Regions from separate parts of the Glutamicibacter sp. NPDC087344 genome, predicted to be linked through region 3. Evidence: riboswitches for the same ligand, from Rfam matches in the RefSeq annotation. Region 3 holds a riboswitch; each other region holds the start of a gene.

Region 1 (4,055 bases), on a different contig from region 3:
CGCGAACGCAGACTACGCGGTCGGGTGCACCTATAAATACCTCAACGGGGGACCCGGCTCCCCGGCCTTCATCTGGGTTAATGCCCGCCACCATGACCGGTTCTGGCAGCCACTGTCCGGTTGGTGGTCCCACAACGCGCCGTTCGCCATGGAGGAAAGCTACACCCCGGCCAAGGACGTGCGCCGGTTTATGTGCGGCACCCAACCGGTGACATCCCTGGCCATGATCGAGGTGGGCCTGGATATCGCGTTGGAAGCCGACATGGCCGCGGTGCGGGCGACCTCGCTGGAGCTGACCGACCTGTTGATTGAGCTGGTGGAAACCCACTGCGCAGAATTCGGGTTTGAACTGGTCACCCCGCGCGAGCATGCCCAGCGCGGAAGCCACGTGAGTTTCCGCCACAAACACGGTTACGAAATCATGGCCGCCCTGATTGCCCGGGGCGTGATCGGTGACTACCGCGAACCCGAGGTGCTGCGTTTTGGCATCACCCCGCTGTACATCTCGCGCACCGATATCTGGGATGCGGTGCAGATCCTGCGTGAGATTCTGCACACCAACGCCTGGCAACGCGAAGAGTACTCCCTGCGAAACGCCGTGACCTAGGCGCAATCTGCCAAACCCCGGATCTTCAACGGAAATCCGGGGTTTTGGCTCCCGAGTACGCTTAGTGGCGGCGTGTGTGCAGATTCCACGCGCCGCCTAGGCACGTCGTAGGGAGTAGCAGTGGCGCAACAGCCGGTTGGAACCGGGAGGCCAAGCACCGGCCTGAAGAAGTCGCTTTCTCCAGCGCAGATGGCCATGATCGCTTTGGGCAGCGCCATCGGCACCGGGCTCTTTGCCGGGAGCAAGCTTGCCATCGCGATGGCAGGTCCCTCGGTGATCCTCAGCTATGTGCTCGGCGGGGTGATTGCGCTGCTGGTCATGGGAGCGCTTGCCGAAATGACCGTCAAGCAACCGGTGGCTGGCTCATTCGGGGTGTATGCCGAAAAATATCTTGGCCGTTACGCCGGCTACCTGACCAAGTATATGTACTGGTCCGCATTGATTTTCGCGGTTGGCACGGAAGTCAGCGCCATCGGGGAGTACATGCAGTTCTGGTTCCCGCAGGTTCCCGGGCTGCTCTGGGTGCTGCTTTTTTCTGCCGCCCTGCTGGCGGTGAACTTTTCCAGCGTGAGGGTCTTCGGAACCACCGAGTACTGGTTCTCCGCGATCAAGGTGTTCGCGGTCATCGCGTTTATCATCATCGCCGCCTGGTTGGTTTTCCATGATCCGCACGACGGTTTCGGATTCGCCAACTACACCGTTGACTCGGGCTTTTTCGCTCATGGCCTTTCGAGGACCTGGAGCGCGGTGATCGTCGCGATCTTCTCCTACATGGGAATCGAAGCGATCTCCATTGCCGCCGCGGAGGCGCACAACCCTCAGCTCGCGGTACGCAAGGCGTTTAAAGTGTCGTTCCTGCGGTTGTTGCTGTTTTACGTTTTGACCATGGCTCTGATCCTGGCCATTGCCCCCACCAGCGAGCTGGTAGCCGGCGGGTCGCCCTTTGTGACCGTGATGAACCAGGTGGGTATTCCTTTCGCCGCATCGGTGCTGAATTTTGTGCTGATCATCGCCGCGTTATCCGCCATGAACGCCCAGCTGTACGCGGCGACCCGGATGCTGCATTCGCTGGCCGCGGCCGGACACGCACCGAAACTGGCCCAGCGCACCAGCCGCGCCGGCGCCCCGGTGCACGCAGTCTGGATGTCCGGCGGAGGAATCGCCGTGGCGGCCCTCGCCGTTGGCCTGGCGCCCGAAAGCGGGTTCGGGTTGATGATGTCCCTAGCCACCTTCGGCGCGCTGGCCACCTGGCTGATGATCCTGTTAACCCACGTCGAATTCCGCCGCCAGATCAGCGCTGAGCAGGGCACCTTGAACTTCAGGCTGCCGGGCTACCCGGCAGCCTCCGTCCTCGGCGCGGTATTGCTTGGCGGGCTGCTGCTCACTACGCTGTTTGTCCCGGAATTCAAGTTCACTCTGATTTTCGGGGTTCCGTTTGTGCTGGTCATGTCGGCGTTGTATTGGCTGGTTTTCGCCCGCCGGTCCGACGTGGGCCGGAATTAGGCGCGCAGCCGGAAAAATGAGCTTCCCACCAGCTGGTGGGAGCCCGGAATCAAGGCGATCTTCAGTCCGGGATTGAACTGCCCTTGAACCTGGATTCCCGAATCCACCGCGGAGCTCAACTTCAACGGGTCAACCGGTTCAAGAATCCATTCGCGCGGCCCGGCGCCGATATGAAGCAGCCCGGTTCCGCTGTCGAATTGCAGCCAGGCGCTGATCCAGTCGTTGGCGAAGCGGGGCAGCGGATTGATCAGGTTCGAGGTTTCGAGGGAACCTGCATATGTGGTGTTGTGCATGGGAACACACCTTTGCAACTTGTTGTCCTTGCCCGAAACACCTGGTGTGCCACGGGCCGCTTCGTCATCCGAGCCACCCGCCGTACAACTGTGTGGGGTTGGCGCCTGATCGGTCGGAGCCTTGCCAAGAACCCTTGTGGATTCCCAGCGATCAGATCTCGTGAAGCTGTCTTCATGGTATAAAACGATGCCGACAGGATGGAAGAGTTCTGCCCGCAAGGTGTATCGATGCTTCACAAAGATTCGCCGGGCGACACGGCACGTCATCTTCCACGGAGCCCGGAGGGCTAAAATCATAGGTGGCCTGCCGTTGGCAGGCCGAAGAATTTAGCGAGGGGCGAGCGTGGCCAAACTGTATTTCCGCTACGGGGCAATGAACTCGGGCAAGTCGACGAGTTTGCTGCAGGCCGCATTCAACTATGAGGAGCGCGGGCAACGGATCTTGTTGGCCAAACCCGGAGTGGATACCAAGGGGGACAGCTCGATTGTGTCCCGGCTCGGCCTGAGCCGAGCCGTGGACCTGATTGTGGGTCCCATGGATAACCTCCGTGAGCAGTTCGCCACGCTGGCCTCCGGCGATGACCCGCAGGCGCTGGTTCCGCACATTGACGCACCACCGGTGGCCTGCCTGCTGGTGGATGAAGCCCAGTTCTTGAGCCGTGAACAGGCTGATGACCTCTTGCGGATTGCGGTCCTTGATAACGTGCCGGTGCTTGCCTACGGTATCCGCACCGATTTCCGGACCCATGCGTTTCCGGGGTCGGCCCGGTTGATGGAGTTGGCTCACTCGCTGGAGGAGCTGAAAACCATCTGCCGGTGCGGGCGCAAGGCAATGTTTAATACCCGTCGCGTCGGGCAACAGGTGGTGTTTGACGGGAACCAGGTGGCAATCGACGGTGAAGACGTCTGGTACGAATCGTTGTGCGCCGCCTGTTATCTGGAACTATCCGGCGGAAAACTCGGTTAGCCTAAACGCTCAGCGGATTCCGGGAACAGCAGCCCGGCGACGGCCCGCTGCAGACCCCAATCGAACCCGTCGCTTTCCGATGAATTCACGTCCAGCTGGATCAGGTTCTGGCGGTAGGCCACCGAACCCAACACATGATTCAACAGCAACTGCTGGCCGAAGCGCGCCTGGTCTTCGCCCAGCCCGGCCTGCTGCAACAAGGCACGCAACTGCAGCACCGGCTCCAAGGATTCAACCTGCATGGCGCTGGCAACCTCAATCACCTCGGGGCTGTCCTGGATAGGCAGCAGTGCCAGGTACAGTTTGCGCATCAACTGCAGCACCGCCTCGCTGGGCGTGGCGAAGTCATCGGCCCGGACGGATAATGCGGGGGTGTTCAGCAGTTTCGCGGCTACCTGAGCCAGCAGCTCCTGCTTGTTTTTGACGTGCCAATACAGGGCACCCACCTGGACATCAAGTTCCTTGGCCAGGCGACGCATCGACAAATCAGCCAATCCGAACTGTTGCAGGATGTCGACCGCGGTATCCACGACCGTTAACTGAGTCAATGCCATGCCTCAAGTCTAGACGCACGGCATTAACTCAGGGCGCGGCGACTAGGCGTCAACCAGCTGATTTTCCGCGGTGTTACGTGGTGCCGGTGCGTGGTGGCCGAGTTGCCGGGCCAAACGCTGGATCAGCGGGC
Region 2 (4,055 bases), on a different contig from region 3:
ACTGGCTTGAGTGCTACACCAAACTCATGGAACTGGATTATTGGTCCCTGACCGAGGCGGTCAGCGCACGCAAAGACCCGGAATCAGAAGGCTGGATCGTTGAGGTGACCCGCGAGGGCGAACCGATGACCCTGCGCCCCACCCACCTGGTGATGGCGACCGGGATGTCCGGAATCCCCAATCTCCCCAGCTACCCGGGTCAGGAGATCTTCGCCGGGGAGCAGAACCACTCCTCGACCCACCCAGGAGGCGAAGCCTATCGCGGCAAGAATGTGGTGGTGATCGGGGCAAACAATTCAGCCCACGACATCTGCGCCGATCTGGTGCACAACGGCGCCAAACCGGTGATGGTCCAGCGTTCCAGCACCCACATTGTCCGTTCTGAATCACTGATGAAAACCGTGCTGGGCCCGCTGTACTCGGAGGAGGCGCTGGCCAACGGGATCGACCACAACACCGCCGACCTGATCTTTGCCTCGATCCCCTACAAAGTACTGCCCGAGTTCCACAAACCAGCCTTCGCCCAGATCCGGAAGGACGACGAACAGTTCTACCAGTCGCTCACCGACGCGGGATTCGACCTGGACTTCGGCGACGATGATTCGGGCTTGTTCCTGAAATACCTGCGCCGCGGTTCGGGATACTACATCAACATTGGAGCCTCGGAACTGGTAGCCGACGGGTCCATCGCGCTGGCCAAGGGCGAGGTCTCGCACCTCACCGAGCATTCCGTGGTGTTGGCCGACGGCACCGAACTGGCTGCCGACGCGGTGGTTTACGCGACCGGCTACGGGTCCATGAACGGTTGGGCGGCCAAACTCATCTCCCAGGAAGTCGCCGACGAGGTAGGCAAATGCTGGGGACTGGGCTCGGGAACCACCAAGGACCCCGGGCCGTGGGAAGGGGAGCTGCGCAACATGTGGAAACCGACCCGGGTCAAGAATCTGTGGTTCCACGGCGGCAACCTGCACCAGTCCCGCCACTACTCCAAGTACTTGGGAATCCAGCTCAAGGCCCGCTATGAGGGGCTGGAAACCCCGGTCTACGCGCTCGCCGAAAGCTTTCATACGCTCTGACGCGCAAGACGCGTCTGAGAGGGCTGCGGCCCGCCTGATAACACACCGCGACCGGGCGGGCCGAGTCTTTGGCTGGTCGGCTGGTCCAGGACAAGGGCGCTTGGTTTGCGCGCCGAGCCACCCTTGTCCTGGACCAAGCGGTTGTAAATGCCGGTCCAGTCAGTTTCCAGTCGGTGCGTGGTGGTCGGCCGGATCGGGCGGCCGGCTATCGGCAAATGGAAACAGGGCTGAAACCCCAACACGAACATCAGCTAATTCAAAGGGCTAACGAATAATTGAACGATTGTGACACCATGGCTCCCTGGCAAGTCGAATGAATCCTTGAGTATTGAGATTTAAGAAGCGAAATATTTGACCGTTCGGCGTAATCACCAATATTGTTCTAACCAGAATCAAGAGCGTCAGCTATAAGCCCTGGCTTGCTGGCCGGCAACCCTCTCAACGGTAGTGGGGTGCTCCAGGTGAGGATTCGGTCCCGCGCAAGACTGCGTGGCACAAATACCGCACATCGAGTGCGCCGGCATCGGTTTTGTGTAGGAGAAATTCCGCACGATTCCCGGGCCAGCGTTCGGTGGGCACGACCCGAAGGAATCGAGCCATGTCATTAAACCAGGATCTTGACCCACTGACCTTGCGCAAGGTTTTCGCTCAGCACCCATCAGGTATTGCCGCTCTCTGCGCGGTGATTGACGGCGAAAAAACCGGCATCATTGCTTCCTCATTCACCGTTGGAGTTTCGCTCGAACCAGCACTGGTGATGTTTGCGGTGCAGAAGACTTCCAACACCTGGCCGAAGCTTCGCCAGGCGGGGCGCATTGGTGTTTCGGTGCTCAGTGAACGCAATGACGGTGTCTGCGTCCAGATCGCCTCCAAGCACGGCGACCGTTTTGCCGGTGTGGCAACTCGCGACACCGAAGAGGGCGCGCTCTTTATCGAAGAATCCACCCTGTGGCTGGAAACCTCAATCTACAACGAAGTCGAAGCCGGAGACCACTGGGTCGTTTTCCTCGAAGTCCATGGTCATGACGTCGCAAAACACTCTCCGCAGATTTTCCACGATTCACGATTTCACTCATTGCCAGTGCCCGAACTCGTATAACTGAACCAACTCAACGCTGCGGCACGAAGGGACCCCCTTCGTGCCGCAGCGTTTTAATTGCCGTTCGGGAATCAGTCCTGTGAGGGCTCGGGTCTTCACCGCGGCCGGTTTGTAGCGTAATGATGACACAAGGTCTATCCACAATTTTGTCCACAGTCTTGTGGATAGCCTGTTGATGAGGGTTGATAACTCCCAAAAAGTACCATGAATACGGGAATTTGACTGTTGATAACCAGTTTTAGGCCCGCGGGGAGTGGAAAAAATTAACTTGCTATCCACAACTGTGCAAAGGTAAACGCACTAGTCAAAGACTACTTGTTGATTATTAAGTGGGGTAATCCACAGGGTTGTCCCCATGTAGTGAACAGGCGAATCCACAGGTGAGGGTGGATTATCCACATAATCTGTGGATATCAGGGTTTACCTCTGTTAATAACCCACCTAGTGTTGGCACTGGGAACGACTATCCACAAGAGCATTGGGTCTAACTGTCGGTTGGTGCTGACATGATAGGCAGTTGCCGTGGTGGCATGAATGGTTTCCCAGCGGGTACATAGGGGATGGAAGTGTCTGTAATGAGTGCAGAGCCGATCTACGAAGAGCGCGAATCAGATGCGGGGCGCAAGCCGCCGCAGGACATCGAAGCGGAAATGTCTGTTCTTGGCGGCATGATGCTCTCCAAGGACGCGATCGCCGATGTCGTCGAGGTACTTCGCGGCACCGACTTCTATCGCCCGGCCCACGAGGCAATCTATGAAGCAGTGATCGACCTTTATGGTCGTGGTGAACCCGCAGATGCCGTGACGGTGGCCGACCTGTTGACCAAACGCAGCGAGATCTCGCGCGTTGGCGGCGCAGCCTACCTGCACAACCTCATCCAGCAGGTGCCGACCGCTGCAAACGCTGGGTACTATGCCGAGATCGTGCGCGAACGCGCTGTGCTGCGACGGCTTGTTGACGCTGGGACGCGCATTGTCCAGATGGGTTATTCTCCCGACGGCGAGGTTGACGCCATCGTAAATGAGGCGCAGGCCGAGGTCTACAAGGTTGCTGAAACCCGCAGCAGCGAAGACTACGTCCGCCTGTCCGAAATTATCGAAGGCACCGTTGATGAAATCGAGAACGCCGCCAACGCGGGCGATGGCATCACCGGTGTTCCCACCGGCTTCTACGAATTCGATGAGCTGACCCAGGGCCTGAAGGGCGGCCAGATGATCATCATCGCGGCCCGACCCGCGGTAGGTAAGTCGACCTTCGCGCTGGACTTCGCCCGTTCGGCGGCCATCAAAAACAATATGGCTACCGTCTTTTTCTCCTTGGAAATGGGCCGCAACGAAATTGCCATGCGCCTGTTGTCCGCCGAAGCCTCCATCCAGTTGCAGGACCTGCGCAAGGGCTCGGTTGAAGATGCGCAGTGGACCAAAATTGCCACAACCATGGGCCGGCTGAATGAAGCCCCGCTGTTCATCGATGATTCGCCGAACATGTCGATGATGGAAATTCGCGCCAAGTGCCGCCGCCTGAAGCAGCGTAACGAGTTGCGGATGATCATCTTGGACTACCTGCAGCTGATGAGCTCGGGCAAGCGTGTGGAATCCCGCCAGCAGGAAGTTTCCGAGTTCTCGCGTAACCTCAAGCTGTTGGCCAAGGAGCTCGATGTTCCGCTGATCGCCTTGTCGCAGCTGAACCGTGGCTCCGAACAGCGCCAGGACAAGAAGCCAATGGTCTCCGACCTTCGTGAATCTGGCTCGATCGAGCAGGACGCGGATATGGTGATCCTGTTGCACCGCGATGATGTGTACGACAAAGAAAATCGTCCGGGCGAAGCTGACGTGATCATCGCTAAGCACCGTGCCGGTCCCACCAAAACCATCACCGTG
Region 3 (4,055 bases):
TGTTTGGGTTCCTTCGGCGGCCGCTACCGCCGGTGAGGTTCGTTGCTGTCCAAGCAGCACCCCCAGGACAACCGCGAGGATCGTAGCGATCGCCGCAATACTCCAAGGCAGCAGATTTCGGCTCTTGCGCAAGGTAAAACCATGGTCGTGGCCTGAATATGTTGAAGTCATTTTCTGTACTCGTTCGTGTTGATGCGATTACGGCCGTGCCAGTGCATGCGCAATGCGGTCGCCGAGGAATTGGACAATTTGAACCGTCAGGATCAGGGCCACGATCGTTGCCAGCATGACGTTCATATCAAACCGCTGGTACCCGTAGGTCACCGCGAGATAACCGATACCCCCGGCGCCGATGGTTCCAGCAATGGCCGAATATTCGATCATGGAAATCGTGTTGAGCGTGATCGCTGAGGCCAGCGCGGGCAGCGCTTCCCTGATCTGGGTTGCTCCGATGATCTGCGTTGGGGAGCCTCCGGTTACCAAACCCACCGCGAGGTTCTCCTTTGGCAGGTCGTTAAGCGCGTTCTGCACCAACCGTGCGAAAAAGGGAATGCCGGCGATGGTCATCGGTACCGCTGCGGCGGCAATGCCGATGGTGGTTCCGGTGATCCATTTGGTAAACGGGATGATGGCTGCCATCAGAACTAGGAAGGGCAGCGAACGTCCCATGTTCGCAATCCAGCTGAGAACTGCGTGCACCTTGGGTCGCGGGAACAGTCCGTGCCGGTCCGTGTTGTAGAGCGCAACACCCATCAGCCCACCGACGCTGATCACCAGGGCCATAACAATTCCCACCATGGCCCAGGTTTGACCGTAGGCCGGCAGGAGCAGGGCGAGTAGTTCATTCCACGGGGTATCCGTGCCAACTGCCGCGCTTTCGAATGGGAACCTCATACGGCAACCTCTTCACGTTCGTGTTCCTGGACCGTGGCCCGCAGACCCCATCCGGCCAGAATCTGGGTGACCTGCTCCGCTCCGGCGCCCTCGACCCCAATGCTGATACGTCCCAGCGTTCCGTCATGGTGCGCCTCGACTGAACCGCCAAGCAAGGCAACACGAATTCCGTGCTCAATACCCAGTCTGGAAATCCAAGCTGGATCAACACGGTCGTTGAGGTAGGCGACGGTCATTGAGTAGGCGAAGCCCTGCGGCAATTTTTCCGCACGCAACGGCAACAGTTTTGAACCGGTCTCGGAACCGGGGTTGGCAACCAGTTCGTGAAGCTGTCCGTACTCGGCGATGCGGCCGCCATCGAGTTGCGCAACGTTGTCCGCGACATGGCGGACAACGTCCATCTCATGGGTGATCAGGATGATTGCCAGACCGAGATCGGTACGCAACGAATCAAGCAGTTCAAGCACTTGTTGTGTTGATTCCGGGTCCAAACCAGAGGTCGATTCGTCGGACAGCAGCAACCGCGGCCGCAGTGCCAGCGCACGAGCAATTCCGACACGTTGCCGTTGGCCGCCAGAGAGCTGGCCGGGGTACGAATTTGCGCGGTCAAGCAGTCCAACACGATCCAGCAGTTCAGCTACTCGGTCGGTCATCTCACCGTGTACCACGCCGAGATTTCGCAGGGGAAGCGCAACGTTTTCTGCAACGGTCATCCGCCGCAGCAGGGCCGAGTTCTGGAAGATTGTCCCAATTGCGCGGCGCTCAGCGCGTAGGCTCTTGCCCGACAAGGACGTCAGGTTCTTGCCATCAATTAGAATCTGGCCGCTGCTTGGTTTCTCCAGCAGAGAGATGCAGTGCGAGAGTGTCGATTTCCCGGCGCCGGAGGGCCCGACGACGGCGGTAATGGAACCGGCGTCAACACTCAGATCGATACCCTTGAGAACTTCAACCCGCCCCTGGGCTGAGTCGTAGTGTTTATGGAGATCCCTGATCTCAATCATGAGATTTTCCCTCCGTGATAGTACGAGTACATGCTCTCCCCTGGTGATTACACCTAGAAGCTCTATCAACAAACTGAACTGTGCACGGACGAAGCCGCGCACGGGCCAGAGTCATTGTGAATGCTCCATCGGTCCTGGCCTTAGCACCGGCCCCGCGGGGTGGTTGCTGCGACGTCTTCGAGCCAGATCTCTCGGTCGCTCTGGATGGTGTGGTGTTCTGCTTTATCGCTTGAACTCTTCAAGTCTGTAACTTGCGTCTGATCAGTCGCAAGAGTTACGTAGTAACTTCGTCATGTTGCTACTTTGCAGACCTCTTTAGCCTGAAAATACGTAATACTTTCCGTCACGAAAGGACATGTGTCGTTAAAAGAAGCCGAGGGTACGGCTGTACTTGGCGACAAGCGTGAATATCGTCTAGGTCCTTAAATGTAGGAAGCCCCAGCGAATCGCTGGGGCTGATCATAAATTCCTACTCGCGGGAGGCAGAGGCGGTGGGTTTCGCGTCATCTGCTTCGTCGTCTTCGTCTTCGTAGACGTACTCGTATCTCCGACTTCGGACCACCGCGACAATTACGACCGCGATGATGATCAGCAGCAGGATTCCAACCCATCCGGCTGGGAAGGTCCAGAACGTGCCATTCACGACTACCGGCTCTCCGGGAACCGAATCAATGCCTTCCGGGGTCAGCGTGACTTCATACTGCTGCCAGATCAGTGGCCACAGCCCGGGAACTTGCGATGCGAGATCCACGGTGGCACCGGGAAGCATCTCTTCAAGCGCAATAGTTTGAGTACTGCTGCCCAAACCGAACAAGCCTGAAATCTTGACCGTGTAGTTCCCGCGCGCACGCAGGGTTCCGTCGTTGGTAACCTGAGCCGCAAAATCCGCCGAGACCGGCGCGAAAGGATTCCAGGCGATAGGTGCGCTGAGATCAACGTTATCCATGCCCAGGGCCATGGTTCCTTCGCCGCCAACACGCACCGCCAACTGTGTTGCCAGTCGCTGGTCAACGGCAACCGCGGCTCCCGAACTGGAGTCGATGTAGGAAGAAATCATGCCGCCAACGTAGTCACCGGGTTGCGCGTCCTCGGGAATGCTCAGCGTAAAATCGACTTCCGTTTCTTCACCGGCGGCCAGGGTAACGGTGGATTCATCCGCTTTCAGCCAAGCTCCGATGTTTTGCGATGGTTCCGAAGCTGGCAAGAGTTCGAGTGCACCATTGGCCGAGGTCTGTCCGTCGGCACCGTACACCGAGAGTTCCAACGGATTAACACCATAGTTGGTGATCTGAAAACTATCTTCGACGCTATCCCCCGGATCAAGCTCATAGGAAAAACTTGAACGATCCTCATCGCCGCCGGGGTTGATCCCCCACGAAATGTCATCGGCTTGGGCTGCCGGCACAGCAACGGTAGCCGTGGCAACAAGCGCAGCGCAGGCGGCGCCCATCATGAGCCGTGCGGCTTTAGAACGGGAGACTGGGCGGTTCGAAAACATGTTTTCCTTGCGGGGTAAAGCGGTGTGGTCGTCGCAGTCAAACTGTCAACGTGAAAGTGATACGGTGTCCGGCCAACCGTCGGTTGGCCGGACACCGCTAGGTACTACTGCCTGATGTTACTTCTGGATAGCGGTAACGGTCAGGGTCGAGGTGTAGTCACCGGCAGGAGCGTCGGTCGGTGCCAGCAGGTGCACACCGGTGTTCAGCTTTGCGGTGGAGGCGCCGGTAGCCGAAGCCATGGTCGAGGTTGCCGACAGGCCGTTGGTGCTACCTGGAACTACGTAAGCACCAAGGGTTACACCGGTACCAGTTGTTGTGCCGCTTGGTGCCCAACCCAGGCCGTTGCCACCGAAGGTATTAGCGCCGTCCTTGAAGTCGGTGGTCTTACCGGTAACGGTCCAACCCTTCGAGTTTTCACGGTTATCGCTCACAGTGATCTCTGGCAAGGTGCCGCTGGCAACAAAACCAATCGACTGCTGAGCAGCGGTACCCAAGCTCAGGCTATTGCCTGCGATGTTCCACTTGAATTCCTTTTCTTCTGGCTCAACCGGCTTCGTAGGAACGTTCACGTCAAGCGTTACGTCCTCGGACTCGGCGACCTGAGGAGTCTCCGGAAGCTCTGGATCTACTGGCACGGTGAAATCAGCTACCCATGCCACGT

What was found. A riboswitch is a leader RNA that binds a small molecule or an ion and turns the genes downstream of it on or off. The one in region 3 is predicted to bind S-adenosylmethionine.
Region 1: another riboswitch for S-adenosylmethionine. It lies ahead of ACIOWL_RS18270 (hypothetical protein); the one in region 3 lies ahead of ACIOWL_RS11685 (methionine ABC transporter ATP-binding protein).
Region 2: another riboswitch for S-adenosylmethionine. It lies ahead of ACIOWL_RS20500 (flavin reductase family protein); the one in region 3 lies ahead of ACIOWL_RS11685 (methionine ABC transporter ATP-binding protein).

The regions. Positions count from the first base shown of each region.
Region 1 covers NZ_JBIUXY010000012.1:55,235-59,289, forward strand. Annotated here, with positions in the region: gene kynU (kynureninase) at 1-607, shown strand, start outside; gene ACIOWL_RS18265 (amino acid permease) at 728-2,110, shown strand; gene ACIOWL_RS18270 (hypothetical protein) at 2,107-2,403, opposite strand; SAM riboswitch class IV at 2,423-2,569, opposite strand; gene ACIOWL_RS18275 (thymidine kinase) at 2,747-3,370, shown strand; gene ACIOWL_RS18280 (TetR/AcrR family transcriptional regulator) at 3,367-3,924, opposite strand; gene ACIOWL_RS18285 (gamma-glutamyl-gamma-aminobutyrate hydrolase family protein) at 3,967-4,055, opposite strand, start outside.
Region 2 covers NZ_JBIUXY010000018.1:37,490-41,544, reverse strand. Annotated here, with positions in the region: gene ACIOWL_RS20505 (NAD(P)-binding domain-containing protein) at 1-1,076, shown strand, start outside; SAM riboswitch class IV at 1,467-1,583, shown strand; gene ACIOWL_RS20500 (flavin reductase family protein) at 1,675-2,175, shown strand; gene dnaB (replicative DNA helicase) at 2,751-4,055, shown strand, end outside.
Region 3 covers NZ_JBIUXY010000005.1:353,777-357,831, forward strand. Annotated here, with positions in the region: gene ACIOWL_RS11675 (MetQ/NlpA family ABC transporter substrate-binding protein) at 1-171, opposite strand, end outside; gene ACIOWL_RS11680 (methionine ABC transporter permease) at 199-894, opposite strand; gene ACIOWL_RS11685 (methionine ABC transporter ATP-binding protein) at 891-1,895, opposite strand; SAM riboswitch class I at 2,018-2,106, opposite strand; gene ACIOWL_RS11690 (WxL protein peptidoglycan domain-containing protein) at 2,365-3,393, opposite strand; gene ACIOWL_RS11695 (hypothetical protein) at 3,511-4,055, opposite strand, start outside.